2 regions of the Rhizobium sp. 05N49 genome follow, and region 1 is predicted to be linked to the other one. Evidence: riboswitches for the same ligand, from Rfam matches in the RefSeq annotation. Region 1 holds a riboswitch; the other holds the start of a gene.
What was found. A riboswitch is a leader RNA that binds a small molecule or an ion and turns the genes downstream of it on or off. The one in region 1 is predicted to bind S-adenosylmethionine.
Positions count from the first base shown of each region.

Region 2: linked by a shared signal. The riboswitch ahead of metA (homoserine O-acetyltransferase MetA) and the one ahead of AC1DF8_RS06625 (O-succinylhomoserine sulfhydrylase) in region 1 are both predicted to bind S-adenosylmethionine.

Region 1 is NZ_JBFTME010000002.1:484,780-492,063, reverse strand. Features, by position in the region: gene AC1DF8_RS06640 (DUF4274 domain-containing protein) at 1-782, opposite strand, end outside; tRNA gene AC1DF8_RS06635 (tRNA-Gly) at 1,027-1,100, opposite strand; gene AC1DF8_RS06630 (2'-deoxycytidine 5'-triphosphate deaminase) at 1,161-2,255, opposite strand; SAM riboswitch at 2,329-2,407, shown strand; gene AC1DF8_RS06625 (O-succinylhomoserine sulfhydrylase) at 2,454-3,638, shown strand; gene apaG (Co2+/Mg2+ efflux protein ApaG) at 3,827-4,219, shown strand; gene AC1DF8_RS06615 (hypothetical protein) at 4,280-4,870, opposite strand; gene AC1DF8_RS06610 (Hsp33 family molecular chaperone) at 4,997-5,992, opposite strand; gene argF (ornithine carbamoyltransferase) at 6,084-7,001, opposite strand; gene AC1DF8_RS06600 (acetylornithine transaminase) at 7,047-7,284, opposite strand, start outside.
Region 2 is NZ_JBFTME010000003.1:274,572-281,855, reverse strand. Features, by position in the region: gene AC1DF8_RS08635 (thiamine diphosphokinase) at 1-560, shown strand, start outside; gene AC1DF8_RS08630 (ABC-F family ATP-binding cassette domain-containing protein) at 564-2,387, shown strand; gene AC1DF8_RS08625 (VOC family protein) at 2,490-2,888, shown strand; gene AC1DF8_RS08620 (hypothetical protein) at 3,036-3,665, shown strand; gene AC1DF8_RS08615 (ABC transporter ATP-binding protein/permease) at 3,718-5,559, opposite strand; SAM riboswitch at 5,707-5,784, shown strand; gene metA (homoserine O-acetyltransferase MetA) at 5,832-6,755, shown strand; gene AC1DF8_RS08605 (aldose epimerase family protein) at 6,896-7,284, shown strand, end outside.

The sequences.
Region 1 (7,284 bases):
AGCCTAATGCCGGTCGTAATTCCGAACTGTATGCAACATACAATCATAACCGTGTACACGAGCCTTGGAGGCTCAAAGACGTAAACAAGTCCCCATCCCGCCACAACGAATGCGATGTAAAGATATAATGGCGTTAAATTGGACCTGCTCGATCTTGCGGCTCCCTCTCCAACGACAGAACTCTGCGCACGCCGCGCTATATTTCCTGGGGACGGCTTCGCCCATGTGAATTCTTCTGCAGCCGGTCCGGAACCTGTACCAAGCCCGGCAAACAGTATCCGGAGTTCCTCCGATTTATCGAAATCTTCCTCCTCCAAAATGCGAACTACGCGATGTCCGAACGGCGGCACCAATGCCTCAGGGAGGGTCCAAGGAAGATCAGAGGCCTTGTGGGTACGCGCAAATTCTCGCAACATTTCGGCTTCTTGAAGTGTTGCGCTGTCAACCTCTTCGCCGCTCCGTGGCTCCTGCCCGCGGTAAAAAATCTCCGATCGGCTATAAAAACCTGCGTTAACGCGCTCTACCAGCCGCTTTAACGCTAAACTCTCTTCCCCGAAGAAATCGGGATCTTCAAGCCGTTCCAGGGGTCCTGCCCGCCAGAAATAGCTTGCCGCAGTTGCCAAATCGCAGTCCGGCTGGGTCAGAATCCACTCGAATACATCTTCGGCGAAGTCAAAATTGAGCTCCAGGGCAATGGCATGGCGAGCATCCGGCGAACGGCCAGTCAACCAATCGATCATCGCGCGTTGTTCGGCATCGTAACTTTCAAACCTGTCGGTCATCGCTCTCCTCTGACTGCCGCCTCATCTATCTTCAAAGCGTATCCCGGCAATCAGCCGTCAAATGCTCAAGCTGGCCATATAAATTGGAGCATGTGTGATACTTACCTTGGCGGGATTGCCGGCGCGATAAGTCGCCATTTGCCTGCCCTCAGGATGACAGTGGAGGCTACCTGATAGTCGTCTAGCGCCACGGACAAGGAATTGGGCGCTGGCAGACTCTGTAAAATTCCGCTGTGAAGGTCGCTGGAGCGGGTGAAGGGAATCGAACCCTCGTATTCAGCTTGGGAAGCTGCTGCTCTGCCATTGAGCTACACCCGCCTGATGACTTGAGACTTCCAACAGATGGCGGTCGCTGTCAAGTCGCGGCGTCACCGCATATCAGATGCGGAAATGCTTCGAGAGCTTCAAGCCCTGGGCCTGATAGTTGGAGCCAAGACCTGAGCCATAGAGGCTCGAGGGCTGTTCCTGCATGTGTTCGTAGATCAGGCGGCCGACGATCTGGCCGTCTTCGAGGATGAACGGAACTTCGTGGCTGCGCACTTCGAGCACCGCGCGGCTGCCGCGACCGCCTGCCGGAGCATGGCCGAAACCGGGGTCGAAGAAGCCGGCATAGTGGACCCGGAATTCGCCGACGAGTGGGTCGAAGGGCGTCATTTCCGCCGCGTAGTGCGGGGGAACGTGTACGGCCTCGCGCGAGACCAGGATATAGAACTCGTCAGGGTCGAGGATCAGTTCGTTGCGGCCGCGGCTGTAGAGCGGTTCCCAGAAATCATAGATATCGTGCTGGGCCTTCTTGTCGACATCGACGACGGCGGTGTGATGCTTGCCGCGGTAGCCGATCAGGCCGTCCTTGTCGCCCGTCAGGTCGATCGACAACGCGATGCCGCCGCCGGAAATGTTCGGCTGCTTGGCTGCGACCAGCGTTTCCGTCTCGTGCAGTTTCAGAAGATCCGGCTCACCGAGTACCGATTGGCCGACGCGGAAGCGGATCTGCGAGAGACGCGAGCCGCGGCGCACGACGATCGGGAAGGTGCGCGGGCTGATTTCGAGATAGAGCGGCCCGGAATAGCCTGATGGGATCTTGTCGAATTCCTGCGCGTAATCGGTGATGACACGCGTGAAGATATCAAGGCGACCGGTCGAGCTTTTCGGATTGGCCGAGGCAGACATATTGGCCGGCAGATCGAGATGTTCCATCAGCGGCACGATATAGACGCAGCCGGTTTCCAGTACCGCGCCCTCGCCGAGGTCGATGACGTGCAGGCTCAGCCGATCGAGCTTGTCGGAAACGAGATGGGACGGGCCAGGCATGAAGCTGGCGCGCACCCGGAAAGCCTTGGCGCCCAGCCGCAGATCCAAGCTTGCCGGCTGGATCTGGTCGCGATCCAGCTCGCGTTCGCTTTGAAGGCGCCCGGTTTCAAACAGCGCGGCAATTGCGCGGTCAGCCAAAATTCCAGTTTCGCGAGCCATCATGCTCCATCCATATACTCGCGGAGACAAAACCAAAGTCGGGGAATTGACGCAAGCTTAGAACGGCAGTATTGCAAATTTATCCCGTGGTGATTTGGCCGGTCGGCTTGCAGCCACGTTAAACAAGTGGCTAAAAAGACCGGGTTGAAAACCGGTCTGCATTTGCGGCCGGTTTTTTTGTTGTTTGAAAGTGGTGATGGCATGAGCAAGACCTGGCGCCCAGCAACCCAACTCGTCCACGGCGGAACGCTCCGTTCGCAGTATGGCGAGACTTCAGAGGCAATCTATCTCACGCAGGGTTTCGTCTACGATACGTCCGAAGCAGCCGAAGCGCGCTTCAAGGGCGAGACGGACGGTTTCATCTATGCGCGATACGGCAGCCCCACCAATGACATGTTCGAAAAGCGCATGTGCATGCTGGAAGGCGCTGAAGACGCCCGCGCCACCGCTTCCGGCATGGCCGCTGTTACTGCTGCCATCCTCTGCCAGCTGAAGGCCGGCGATCATATCGTTGCTGCGCGCGCCCTCTTCGGCTCCTGCCGCTGGGTAGTTGAGACGCTTGCGCCGAAATACGGGATCGACTGCACGCTGATCGACGGTCGCGACCTCGAAAACTGGGAAAAGGCTATTACCCCAAAGACCAAGGTCTTCTTCCTGGAAAGCCCGACCAATCCGACGCTGGAGGTTGTCGACATCGCAGGTGTCGCCAAGCTCGCCAACCAGATCGGCGCAAAGGTCGTGGTCGACAACGTGTTTGCAACGCCGCTCTTCCAGAAGCCGCTGGAGCTCGGTGCCCATATCGTCGTCTATTCGGCGACCAAGCATATTGACGGCCAGGGCCGCTGCCTCGGCGGCGTCGTTCTCTCCGACAAGGAATGGATCGACGAGAACCTGCACGACTATTTCCGCCATACCGGCCCGGCCATGTCGCCCTTCAATGCGTGGACACTCCTGAAGGGCATCGAGACGCTGCCGCTCCGCGTCAAGCAGCAGACGCAGAATGCGGCTGATATCGCCGATTTCCTCGCCGATCAGGGCAAGGTCGCCAAGGTCATCTATCCCGGCCGCAAGGACCATCCGCAGGCCGATATCATCGCCAAGCAGATGTCGGGCGGCTCGACACTCGTCTGCTTCGAACTGAAGGACGGCAAGGAGGCGGCCTTCGCGCTGCAGAATGCGCTTGAGATCGTGAAAATCTCCAACAATCTCGGCGACTCCAAGAGCCTGATCACCCACCCGGCAACGACCACGCACAAGAACCTGACGGATGAGGCTCGCGCCGAACTCGGCATCTCGCCGGGCACGGTACGCCTGTCGGCCGGTATCGAAGATACGGACGATCTCATCGAGGATTTCGCTCGCGCTCTGGCCAAGGTTTCGGCCTGACATCAAGGCACGGCCGCCGGCAAACGCCGCGGCCGTCGCATTTGCCTTGAAATTAACACTGAGAGTTAGGCTTAATGAACGAAAGGCGGCCCAACTGAAGGTAGTGAGGCCGCGATCACTGTACCGTTTCTTGACGGAAGAGGCCTCGTATAAGATACGGGTAACGTATCCTGACTAAGGTGTAAGGCATGTATCGCGCCCTCACACGAGATATCGAAGTCGTTGTCGAGCCGTTTTATCTGGAGGAGCAATCCGATCCGGAAGACGATCGCTATGTCTGGGGTTATCGCGTGGTGATCAGCAACAACTCCGATATCGCCGTGCGTCTCGTCAACCGCTACTGGAACATTACCGACCAGAACGGGCAGATCGACGAGGTCAGCGGCCCCGGCGTCGTCGGCGAGCAGCCGCGGTTGCAGCCGGGCGATACCTATGAATATTCCTCCGGCTGCCCGCTGGATACGCCATCCGGCCTGATGTTTGGCCACTACCAGATGGAGACGGACGAAGGCGAGATGTTCGATGTCGACATACCCGCCTTCTCGCTCGATTCACCCGGCCTGCTCAGGGTGCTGAACTAAAGCGTAGCCTCGCTATTCGTGACGATGCGTCAATCTTGAGCCTTCAGTCGTCAATCTCTGTTAAAGTTCAAACGGATCCGAGGCGGTCTGAGCATCCGGTTTTGCATCGAATGGATCCTTTGATTGTGGCGGTTTCGACTGTTTGGCCAGGACAGCGTCAACGGCCTTCTGACAGGCGATCATCTCATCAATAGCCTTGACGGAGTTTTTCAGACTAAGGGCGACTATTCGCTTGCCGTTAAAATCGGCGCGAAAACCCAACTTGACGGCAAACTCGCTGACCAAGTTAGTATCTTTAAAATCAATGCGTAGTCCCTTTTCACCGTTAAAGACCACAGCGCTTGCATCGACAGTCCATTTGGAGCGGTCCAGATAGAGTTCGATCGGGTATTGCTTGCCTTCCTCCAACGATTTCCAATTGTCATTGACCATCAGAATATAAAAGGGATGGTCCTTATCGAGGAAATTGAAGCCAAGACGGAAAAGTGTACGATCCTCAAAGGCCGTCGCAACAAAGCAGGCGCTGCCCAAAGTCAGGTCGGCAGCCACCGTCCAGCCGCCGACTTCTTTCCATAGCATTGTCTCGTCACTGGCGAAGCTCGTTTGCGGCACCGCAGCTATCAGCGCGAGAAGCAAACACAACAGCTTCATTGGCACCCATCCCGTTTTCATAGCCCAACCAATGAAACGCATAGACACACAGTGACTACCGAAAGTCGAGTCACTGTGCTGTACCCTCGCCTGTTTATTGCTTCTCGTCTCTTCTAGTCAGGAAGACTAGATAAGCTGAGGCGTCAGTTCCTGCACCGGGAAGCGATAGGTCGTGGAGCAGAATTCGCAGGTCACCGCGATCTCGCCGTTTTCCTGGCTCGCCTCGATTTCCTCCGCGCTGAATCCCTTCAGCACGCCGCCGATCTTTTCGCGCGAACAGCTGCAACGATCGAAGACCGCCCGCGGATCGTAGACACGCACGCCGCGTTCGTGGAAGAGGCGGAAGAGCAGGCGTTCCGTGCCGACCTGCGGATCGGTCAGTTCGTCAGCATCGACCGTTTCAACGAGCGAGCGGGCCTCCGTCCAGGCATCATCCTCAACATGGGCGCGCGTAGCCGTGTCGCCATCGCCGCCATGAAGATCGGGCTGGCGCATACGCTCCGGCGCTTCCGGCAGGAACTGGGCGACGAGGCCCCCTGCCCGCCAGCGGTGACGCGGCTTGCCGTTCTCGTCGCGGTCGAAGAGTTCGGCAGCGGCAAGGCGCACACGTGTCGGGATCTGTTCCGACTGGCGGAAATAGACACCGGCTATGTCTTCCAGCGAGGTACCGTCAAGCGCGACGATGCCCTGATAGGGCTGGCTGAACTTGCCCTGGTCGATGGTGAAGGCGAGCACGCCCTTGCCGAGCAGCTGTTCCGGCTCCGTTTCGCCTGCTGCAATCGCCTTGTCGAGCAAGGCCTGATCGAAGCGGGCGTAGGCCCGGACATTTTCCGGCGTGGAGAAATCGGCGACCAGTAGATCGACGGGACCGTCGCTTTTGGTCTGGACCGTGAATTTGCCCTCGAACTTCAGCGAGGTGCCGAGCAGCACGGTGAGCACCACCACTTCCGCCAGAAGGCGGGCGACGGGCATGGGATAGTGATGGCGCTCGAGGATCGAATCCAGCATCGGGCCGAGCTGGACGGCGCGACCGCGCACATCCAGCCCTTCCACCTGGAAGGGGACGACATGATCATCGCCGGCGAAATCGAACTCGCCGAGGGCGGCGGCAGCTTCTGCCATGGCTTTCACTCCTGTTCTGTCAGAGCAGCCGGCTAGCGCACCGGCTGCTTGCGCAGCCGCGAGTTTTGGACTCGCGACATCCGATTATGGTTCAGATCGCGCCCAGGCACCAAGCAAGAATCGACTTCTGCGCATGAAGACGGTTTTCCGCCTCATCGAAGACCACGGACTGCGGGCCATCGATCACCTCATCCGTCACCTCCTCGCCGCGGTGGGCGGGAAGGCAATGCATGAACAATGCATCTTTGCCGGCCTGCGCCATCAAATGCGCATTGACCTGATAAGGCTGGAAGACATTGTGACCACGGGCCCGATGTTCCTGATTCATGGAGACCCAGGTATCGGTCACCACACAATCGACGCCGGCGACCGCACGGTCAGCATCATGGTAAAGCATGATTTCGGCGCCCTCATTGCGGGCCCAGTTCAGATAGTGATCCTTCGGCTCGGAACCAAGGGGTACCGCCATGTTCATGCGGTAGCCGAAACGGGCAGCCCCTTCCACGAGGGAATGCAGCACGTTGTTGCCGTCGCCGGTCCAGGCGATCGTCTTGCCCTTGATCGGGCCGCGATGCTCTTCGAAGGTCATGATATCAGCCATGATCTGGCAGGGATGGGTGTCATCGGTCAGGGCGTTGATAACGGGCACCGTGGCATGCTCGGCTAGCTCCAGCATCCGGCTGTGCTCGGTCGTACGGATCATGATGGCATCGACATAGCGCGACAGGACCTTGGCCGTGTCGCCGATGGTCTCGGCGCGGCCGAGCTGCATTTCAGTACCCGACAGGAACAGCGTCTCGCCGCCGAGCTGGCGCATGCCGACGTCGAAGGAGACGCGGGTGCGGGTCGACGGTTTCTCGAAGATCATGGCCAGCATCTTGCCGGCGAGCGGCTTGTCGGCGGAACCGGCCTTGAATGCCTGCTTTCGCACCTTGGCATCGTCCATGATGGTTCTGAGGTCGGAAGCGGTGACTGCGGAGAGATCGAGAAAGTGTTTGGGGGAAGCCATTGTTCGTTACCTGCTACGCCCGCCAGCGGGCGGGGCAATGTCCTATCAAGCGGTCTTCTTGACCTTGGCGGCACGGATGCTTTCGGCAGCGCGTTCGAGACGGGAAAGCCCCTCGCGCGCCTCCTCGGCGGTTACGACCAGCGGCGGCAGCAGGCGGATGACATTGTCGCCCGCCGGGATCGCCAGAAGGTGTGCTGCGCGAATTTCCTTCAGCAGTTCCGCCGAGGGGATGGCAGCCTTGACGCCGAGCAGCAGACCTTCGCCCCTGATATCTTCGATCACA
Region 2 (7,284 bases), on a different contig from region 1:
CGGCTGACGGCGGCATGCGCCACGCAGCGGCGTTGGGGGTGGTGCCAGAATTATGGGTTGGCGATTTCGATTCCACACCGCCGGATCTCGACGGTGCATTTCCTGACGTGCCGCGCCAGCCCTATCCGGCCGCAAAGGCCGCGACTGACGGTGAAATCGCCGTCTCCGCGGCGATCGATCGTGGCGCCAAACGCCTGATCCTTGCCGGCGCCCTGGGTGGCGAACGCTCCGACCATGCGCTTCAACATTTGCTATACGGCGTCGAACTGGCCCAGGAGGGCTTTGACGTCCTGCTCACGTCGGGCAGTGAGGAGGCAGTGCCTTTGCTTCCCGGCTCGCTGGAGATCGATCTTCCCCAAGGCAGCCTGTTTTCCGTGCCAGGTTTCAGCGAATTGAAGGGCCTATTCATAGAGAATGCCCGCTATCCGCTCGCGGACTTCCATTTGCCCTTCGGCTCGTCGCGCACCATTTCCAACGTGGCGGAGGGCCCTGTGCGCTTTTCGCTCGCCAGCGGCAGGGCCATCGTGCTCGCGCGGCCTTATGATCTTTCCGGAGTCTGATACTTGGCGCCCCCCATTCTGAAACTTGACGACATCTTCCTAAGCTTCGGCGGGACACCGCTCTTGGCAGGCGCCGCCCTGCAGGTGGAAGCCGGCGACAAAATCTGCCTTGTCGGCCGCAACGGCTCGGGCAAATCGACGCTTTTGAAGATCGCTGCCGGCCTCGTCGATGCCCAGTCGGGCGACGTTTTCCGCCATCCGGCGTCGACGGTGCGCTACCTGGAGCAGGCGCCGGATTTCGCCGGTTTCCAGACTGTGCAGGCCTATGCCGAGGCTGGGCTTGGACCGGGCGACGATCCCTATCGCGTTACTTACCTGCTATCGCATCTCGGACTGACCGGAGAAGAGGACCCGAATAACCTTTCCGGCGGTGAGGCGCGCCGCGCGGCCCTCGCTCGCGTGCTGGCGCCGGAGCCCGATATCCTGCTGCTTGACGAGCCGACCAACCACCTCGACCTGCCGACCATCGAATGGCTGGAAGGCGAGCTGCAGAAGACGCGCAGTGCGCTGGTCCTGATATCGCATGACCGTCGCTTCCTCGAAAAAGTCTCGACGGCGACAGTTTGGCTGGATCGCGGCACATCGCGGCGGCTCGACAAGGGCTTTGCGTTTTTCGAAGCCTGGCGCGATCAGGTGCTGGAGGCGGAAGAGCTGGAACAGCACAAGCTCGGCAAGGCGATCGAACGTGAGGAGCACTGGCTGCGCTACGGCGTAACCGCGCGGCGCAAGCGCAATATGCGCCGCCTCGGCGAATTGCAGACGATGCGCGCGCAATATCGCGGTCACAAAGGGCCGCAGGGAACGGTCCAGGCGAGTGCTTCCGACGCGCAGGAATCAGGCAAGTTGGTCATCGAAGCGGACAAGATCACCAAGAGTTACGATGACAGGCCGATCGTCACGCCATTTTCGATCCGCGTGCATCGTGGCGATTGCATCGGTCTCGTCGGGCCGAACGGCGCCGGCAAGACGACGCTCCTGAAGATGCTGACGGGACAGCTTTCGCCTGACAGCGGCACGGTGAAACTCGGCACCAATCTCGAAATCGCCACCCTCGACCAGAAGCGCGAGGATCTGAATCCTGACGATACGCTTGCCAATTACCTGACGGACGGGCGCGGCGAGAATCTGCTGGTCAATGGCGAGCAGCGGCATGTGACCGGCTATATGAAGGAATTCCTGTTCCAGCCGGAGCAGGCGCGCACGCCGATCAAGAACCTCTCCGGCGGCGAGCGCGCCCGGCTGATGCTGGCGCGCATCCTGTCACGACCGGCAAACCTGCTCATTCTCGACGAACCGACCAACGACCTCGACATTGAGACGCTGGATCTGCTGCAGGAGATCGTCACGGGCTTTGTCGGCACCGTCATCCTCGTCAGCCACGATCGCGATTTCCTCGACCGCACGGTGACCTCGACGATTGCACCTGCCAATCCGGAAGCACCGGATGGGCGCTGGATCGAATATGCCGGCGGTTATTCCGACATGCTGGCACAGCGCAAGGGTGCGGCCGAGGAGCGTAGGCGGGCCGAGAAAGCGGCGGAAAAGCCGAAGGCGCAGGAGGCTGCGGCTGCCGCTCCTTCGGCTTCAAAGGGCAAGCTCTCCTATAAGCAGAAATTCGCGCTCGAAAACCTGCCGAAGGAAATGGCCAAGGCGGAAGCGGAGATTGGCAAGCGGGAGGAGAGGATGGCTGATCCGAACCTCTTCACCAAGGATCCGGCGGCCTTCAATCGGCTGGCTGCCGAGATGGAGAAGCTGCGCGAAAGTCTGGTCAAGATGGAAGAGGAATGGCTGGAACTCGAAATGTTGCGCGAGGAACTGGAAGGCTGATCCGAAAAAATTCTTCCGTTTGTCGGATCGGGTGGTTTTCGTCCGTCCTTGAGCAGAACGTGATCAACGGCATGGCGCCGTTACACCAAAGGGAGATTTTTCATGCGCATGATTTTCGTGAACCTGCCGGTCAAGGATCTCGTCAAGTCGAAGGAATTCTTCTCGGCGCTCGGCTTTTCCTACAATCCGAATTTTACCACTGACGATGCCGCCTGCATGATCGTCGAGGAAAATATCTATGTGATGCTGCTGACCCACGCCCACTTCCAGCAGTTCATCGAAGGCGATATCGCCGATACGTCGAAGGGTAAGGAAGTCCTAACCTGCCTTTCGGCCGGCAGTCGCGGCGAAGTGGATGACTACTTGAAAAAGGCATTAGCGGCCGGCGGCAAGCCCTGGAAGCCGATCCTCGATATGGGGCCAATGTATGGATGCAGCTTCCAAGACCCCGACGGCCATGTCTGGGAAATCATGTATATGGATATGTCCGCGGCCGGCTGAGGCGGTCTCTGCGGACTCGGGCAACGATCGGTTTGCCGGGGTCCGCTCCCTCACTTTTCCTTGATTCGCACGTGTCGCGACACGCGGCATACACTGCTTTCCGGCAGCCGGGGATTGTGCCGATCAATGGCGATAAGGAAGAGTCACATGTCTCGCAAATCCTATACCAGAATAATCATGGCGCTTGCAGCCAGCAGCTTCCTCGTGCTTGGCCTTTCGCAGGCGGCGAGTGCGCAGGAAAGCCAGCGCTTGCGCGTGCGGGGCACGATCGAGAGCCTCAACGGCGATACGCTTGTCGTCAAGACCCGCGAAGGCAGCGATGCGACGGTTGCGCTCAAATCGGGCTGGAAAGTCGCCGGTATCAAAAATGCATCGGTCGACGACATCAAGGTCGGCGATTTCGTCGGAGTTGCCTCGCTGCCGAAAGGCACCGGTCCCGATGGTGCCATCGAAGTACTGATCTTCCCCGCGTCGATGAAAGGCACCGGAGAAGGCAACCGTCCGTGGGATCTGCAGCCGAATAGCTCGATGACGAATGCGACCGTCAGCAACGCGGTGAAGGCCGTCGATGGACATACGATCACGCTGACTTATCAGGGCAAGGAAAAGACCGTCTCGATTGCCGACGGCACGCCGATCGTCACCTTTGCTCCGGCGACGAAAGCTGATCTGAAGCCGGGTGCCGGTGTCATCGTCATGGCGGAAAAGGCAGCCGACGGCGCCATCTCGGCTTCGCAGGTCACCGTCGGCGTGAATGGTGTGACGCCGCCAATGTGAGCTCGTCCGGAGCTCCCGGACACCAAACGCCGCACATTTTGCAGGAATTTTGCTAGAGCGCCGGGGCAGGAGCTGCCGCGGCGCTCGATCCGGCAGCAGTTGCCGCTGATTGCTCCTCCGGTTTGGAAGGCAATGCCTGCAGGTGCAGCGTGCGCGGATGCAGTGCCTCCATATAGGTTTCTGAACGGCCGATATAGATCATGCTGGTCTCCGGCATGGTGGTGAGCAGCCTGGTCATCGTGTGCTGCCATTCGGGCTCCATGCCTTCGAGCACTTCGTCGAAAACGACCCAGCGCGGCTTCACCAGCAGCAGGCGGGCAAAAGCGATTGCCTTCTGCTCATCGGCATCGAGAAGCTTGTCCCAGCGTGCGCGGCTATCAAGGCGGGCTACAAGCGAATGCAAGCCCGCAGCCTCAAGCGCGGCTTCGATGGCCGTCCTATCAAAGGCCTCGGGTTTTCCCGGGAAAGCGATTGCCTCGCGCAGCGTGCCGCCCGGTACATAGGCAACCTGGGGGATGAACAGAATGTCGTCAATCGGGGGCAGGCCGATCGTGCCCTTGCCGCAGGGCCAAAGGCCTGCCATGGCCTGGAAGAGCAGGCGGCGGTTCACGCTGTGATCGCCGTTGATCATGACCTTTTCCCCGGCCTTGATCACCACGTCCGTCTCACGCAAGCGGAAGCCGCCGCAATCATCGATCTCCTCGCCAAGCTTGGCGACGATGACGATATCCTTCAGAGTCAACGTATCAGGTGCGGTTTTCTCATAGACGATGGAATCCTTCAAATCGAAGCCATCATCCATCTCCTGAAGCGCCTGGCGGAAGTCGGTGACACGCATCAATGTCGCGCGCCATTCGGCGATCGGGCCGAAATTCGCTACATACCAGCGCAACGCGGTATTGACCTGGTTGAACGCGCCGACCGACATCATCAGCTGCCCGAAGGTCAGGCCGCCGGAAAAATAAGCGGGCGCGGCGACGATGATCGGAATGACGATGACCAGCCAGCCATAGCCTGCCGAAACCCAGGTCAGGTTGGTATTGGCCATGGCGAGCCGCTTGATGACCGCGAGAACGTTGCTGATATCGTTGTTGATCCGCTTGCGCTCGTTCTCTTCGCCGCGCGCTACTGTGATCGCCGGCATGTTTTCGTTGGCATGCATCAGCGCAAAGCGCAGCTCGGCTTCCTTGGAAAACCGGTCGGCATTGAGCTTGACGAGCTTGCGGCCGACGACCTGGCTCAATACCGAGGCCGATGCAGCATAAAAGATTGCCGCCCAGACCATATAGCCGGGGATGGTGAAGTTGTAGCCGCTGATCCGGAAGATGAAGCCGCTCGAAAGCTCCCACAACACGCCGATGAAGCTGACGAGCAGAATGGTCGACTGCAGGAGGCCAAGGGCGAGGTTGGTCGTGCTTTCAGCGAGATTGCGAGAATCTTCGTGCAGGCGCTGGTCGGGATTAACGCCGAGGATGCCGATGGTGGAGAGTTTGAGGGCACGCTTGCGCTCCAGCCACTGATCGACGAGATCTCGCGAAAGACCTTCGCGCATGTAAAGGGCCGTCATCTGGTTCAGCCATGCCTGCAGCACGTTGAGCAGCAGCAGCGCACCGGCAATCATCGCGAAGACTTCGAGCTGGCGGAAAAACTCGCCAAGATCACGACGCTCGAGGGAATCGTAGAAAGGGGCGTTCCATTCGTTGAGGATCACCTGTCCATAGGCGGTCGCCAGGATGATGACCACCAGCAGGATCGCAAGCGCGACGACCTTGCCGCGGACCTGCGAATTCCAGAATGCGGAGAACATTACTCCGAGCCGATATGTCAGGCTGAGATCGTATCCCACCCGGTCCTGATTCTGGATGCCCTTCCCCCCTTTGACGTCAGTTTTCATTATTTTTTCCAAAATCGCCCATCACACCATTAATACCATGGGGGCGTTACTGGTCCATCAACAGATTCCACCACCCATAAAGAAAGCGTGATGGATTGGACAGTTGTTCTTATTGACAGTTGATTCGCGGGCGCACTGGCGTTAATTATGATGTCTCGTGGTGATTTGGCCGGCCGGCTTGCAGCCACGTTAAATAAGTCGCTAAAGGGCCGCGTGCGGACCGGTAGCGATTCTTTCGCCGCCGGTTTTTTATTTTGATCGAGTTGACCGCAATGCCCATCAAGATCCCCGATACGTTGCCAGCCTTCGAAACCCTCGTCAACGAGGGCGTGAGGGTGATGACCGAAACGGTGGCGATCCGTCAGGATATCCGCCCGCTGCAGATCGGGCTGCTCAACCTCATGCCGAACAAGATCAAGACAGAAGTGCAGATGGCGCGCCTCGTCGGCGCTTCGCCGCTGCAGGTGGAATTCTCGCTGATCCGCGTCGGCAACCACAAGGCCAAGAATACGTCTGAAGAACATCTGCTCGCCTTCTACCAGACCTGGGAGGAAGTGAAGCACCGCAAGTTTGACGGCTTCATCATCACGGGCGCGCCAATCGAGACGCTGCCTTACGAGGACGTTACCTATTGGAAGGAAATGCAGCAGATTTTCGACTGGACGCAGACAAATGTCCACTCGACCATGAATGTCTGCTGGGGCGCGATGGCGGGGATCTATCATTTCCACGGCGTGCCGAAGTATGAACTGAAGGAAAAGGCCTTCGGCGTTTACCGCCACCGCAATCTCAAGCCGTCTTCCGTTTATCTCAACGGTTTCTCCGACAATTTCGAGGTTCCGGTGTCGCGCTGGACCGAGGTGCGCCGGGCCGACATCGAGAAGATCGACGGCCTCGAGATCCTGATGGAATCGAGTGAGATGGGTGTCTGTCTCGTGCACGAGCCGAAGGGTCGCCGGCTTTATATTTTCAATCACGTCGAGTATGATTCCACGTCTCTCTCGGACGAATATTTCCGCGACGTGAATGCCGGCGTGCCGATCAAAATGCCGCACAACTATTTCCCGCATAACGATCCGGCGATCGCGCCGCAGAACCGCTGGCGCAGCCATGCGCATCTGCTTTTCGGCAACTGGATCAACGAGATCTACCAGACGACATCCTACGATATCGAAGAGATCGGCTCGGACATCTGAGCGTCACCAGTCAGGTTTAGAAATGACGCCGTCGCATTTCTGCGGCGGCGTTTTGTTTTCCGGCCCTGCCCGGTTGCGGTTTGCGGCGAATGGGGGCYGGTTCCGGTTCCTGAATCCTAGGGATGGAGTGAGCGTCGATCATGGCGGACAAATTGGAACGGGAAGTTTTCGGACAGACGAAGGACGGAGAGACCGTCCATCGTGTCGTCATCCGCGGCGGCGGACTGACGGTCAAGGTATTGAGCTGGGGCGCGGTCATCCAGGATGCGCGGCTGGAGGGTCATGACGCACCGCTCGTGCTCGGCTTCGAGGATTTCGAAGGCTATCTTGCTCATTCGCCCTTCTTCGGCGCGACGCCGGGACGCTGTGCAAACCGTATCGGCGACGGAAAGTTTTCGCTCGACGGCAAGAACTACCAGCTCGAACTGAACGAGAAGGGCGTTACGCATCTTCACGGCGGCAGCAACAATATCGGTACACTTGTCTGGACGATCGTCGAGCACGAGAGCGACCGTGTCGTGCTGAAGAT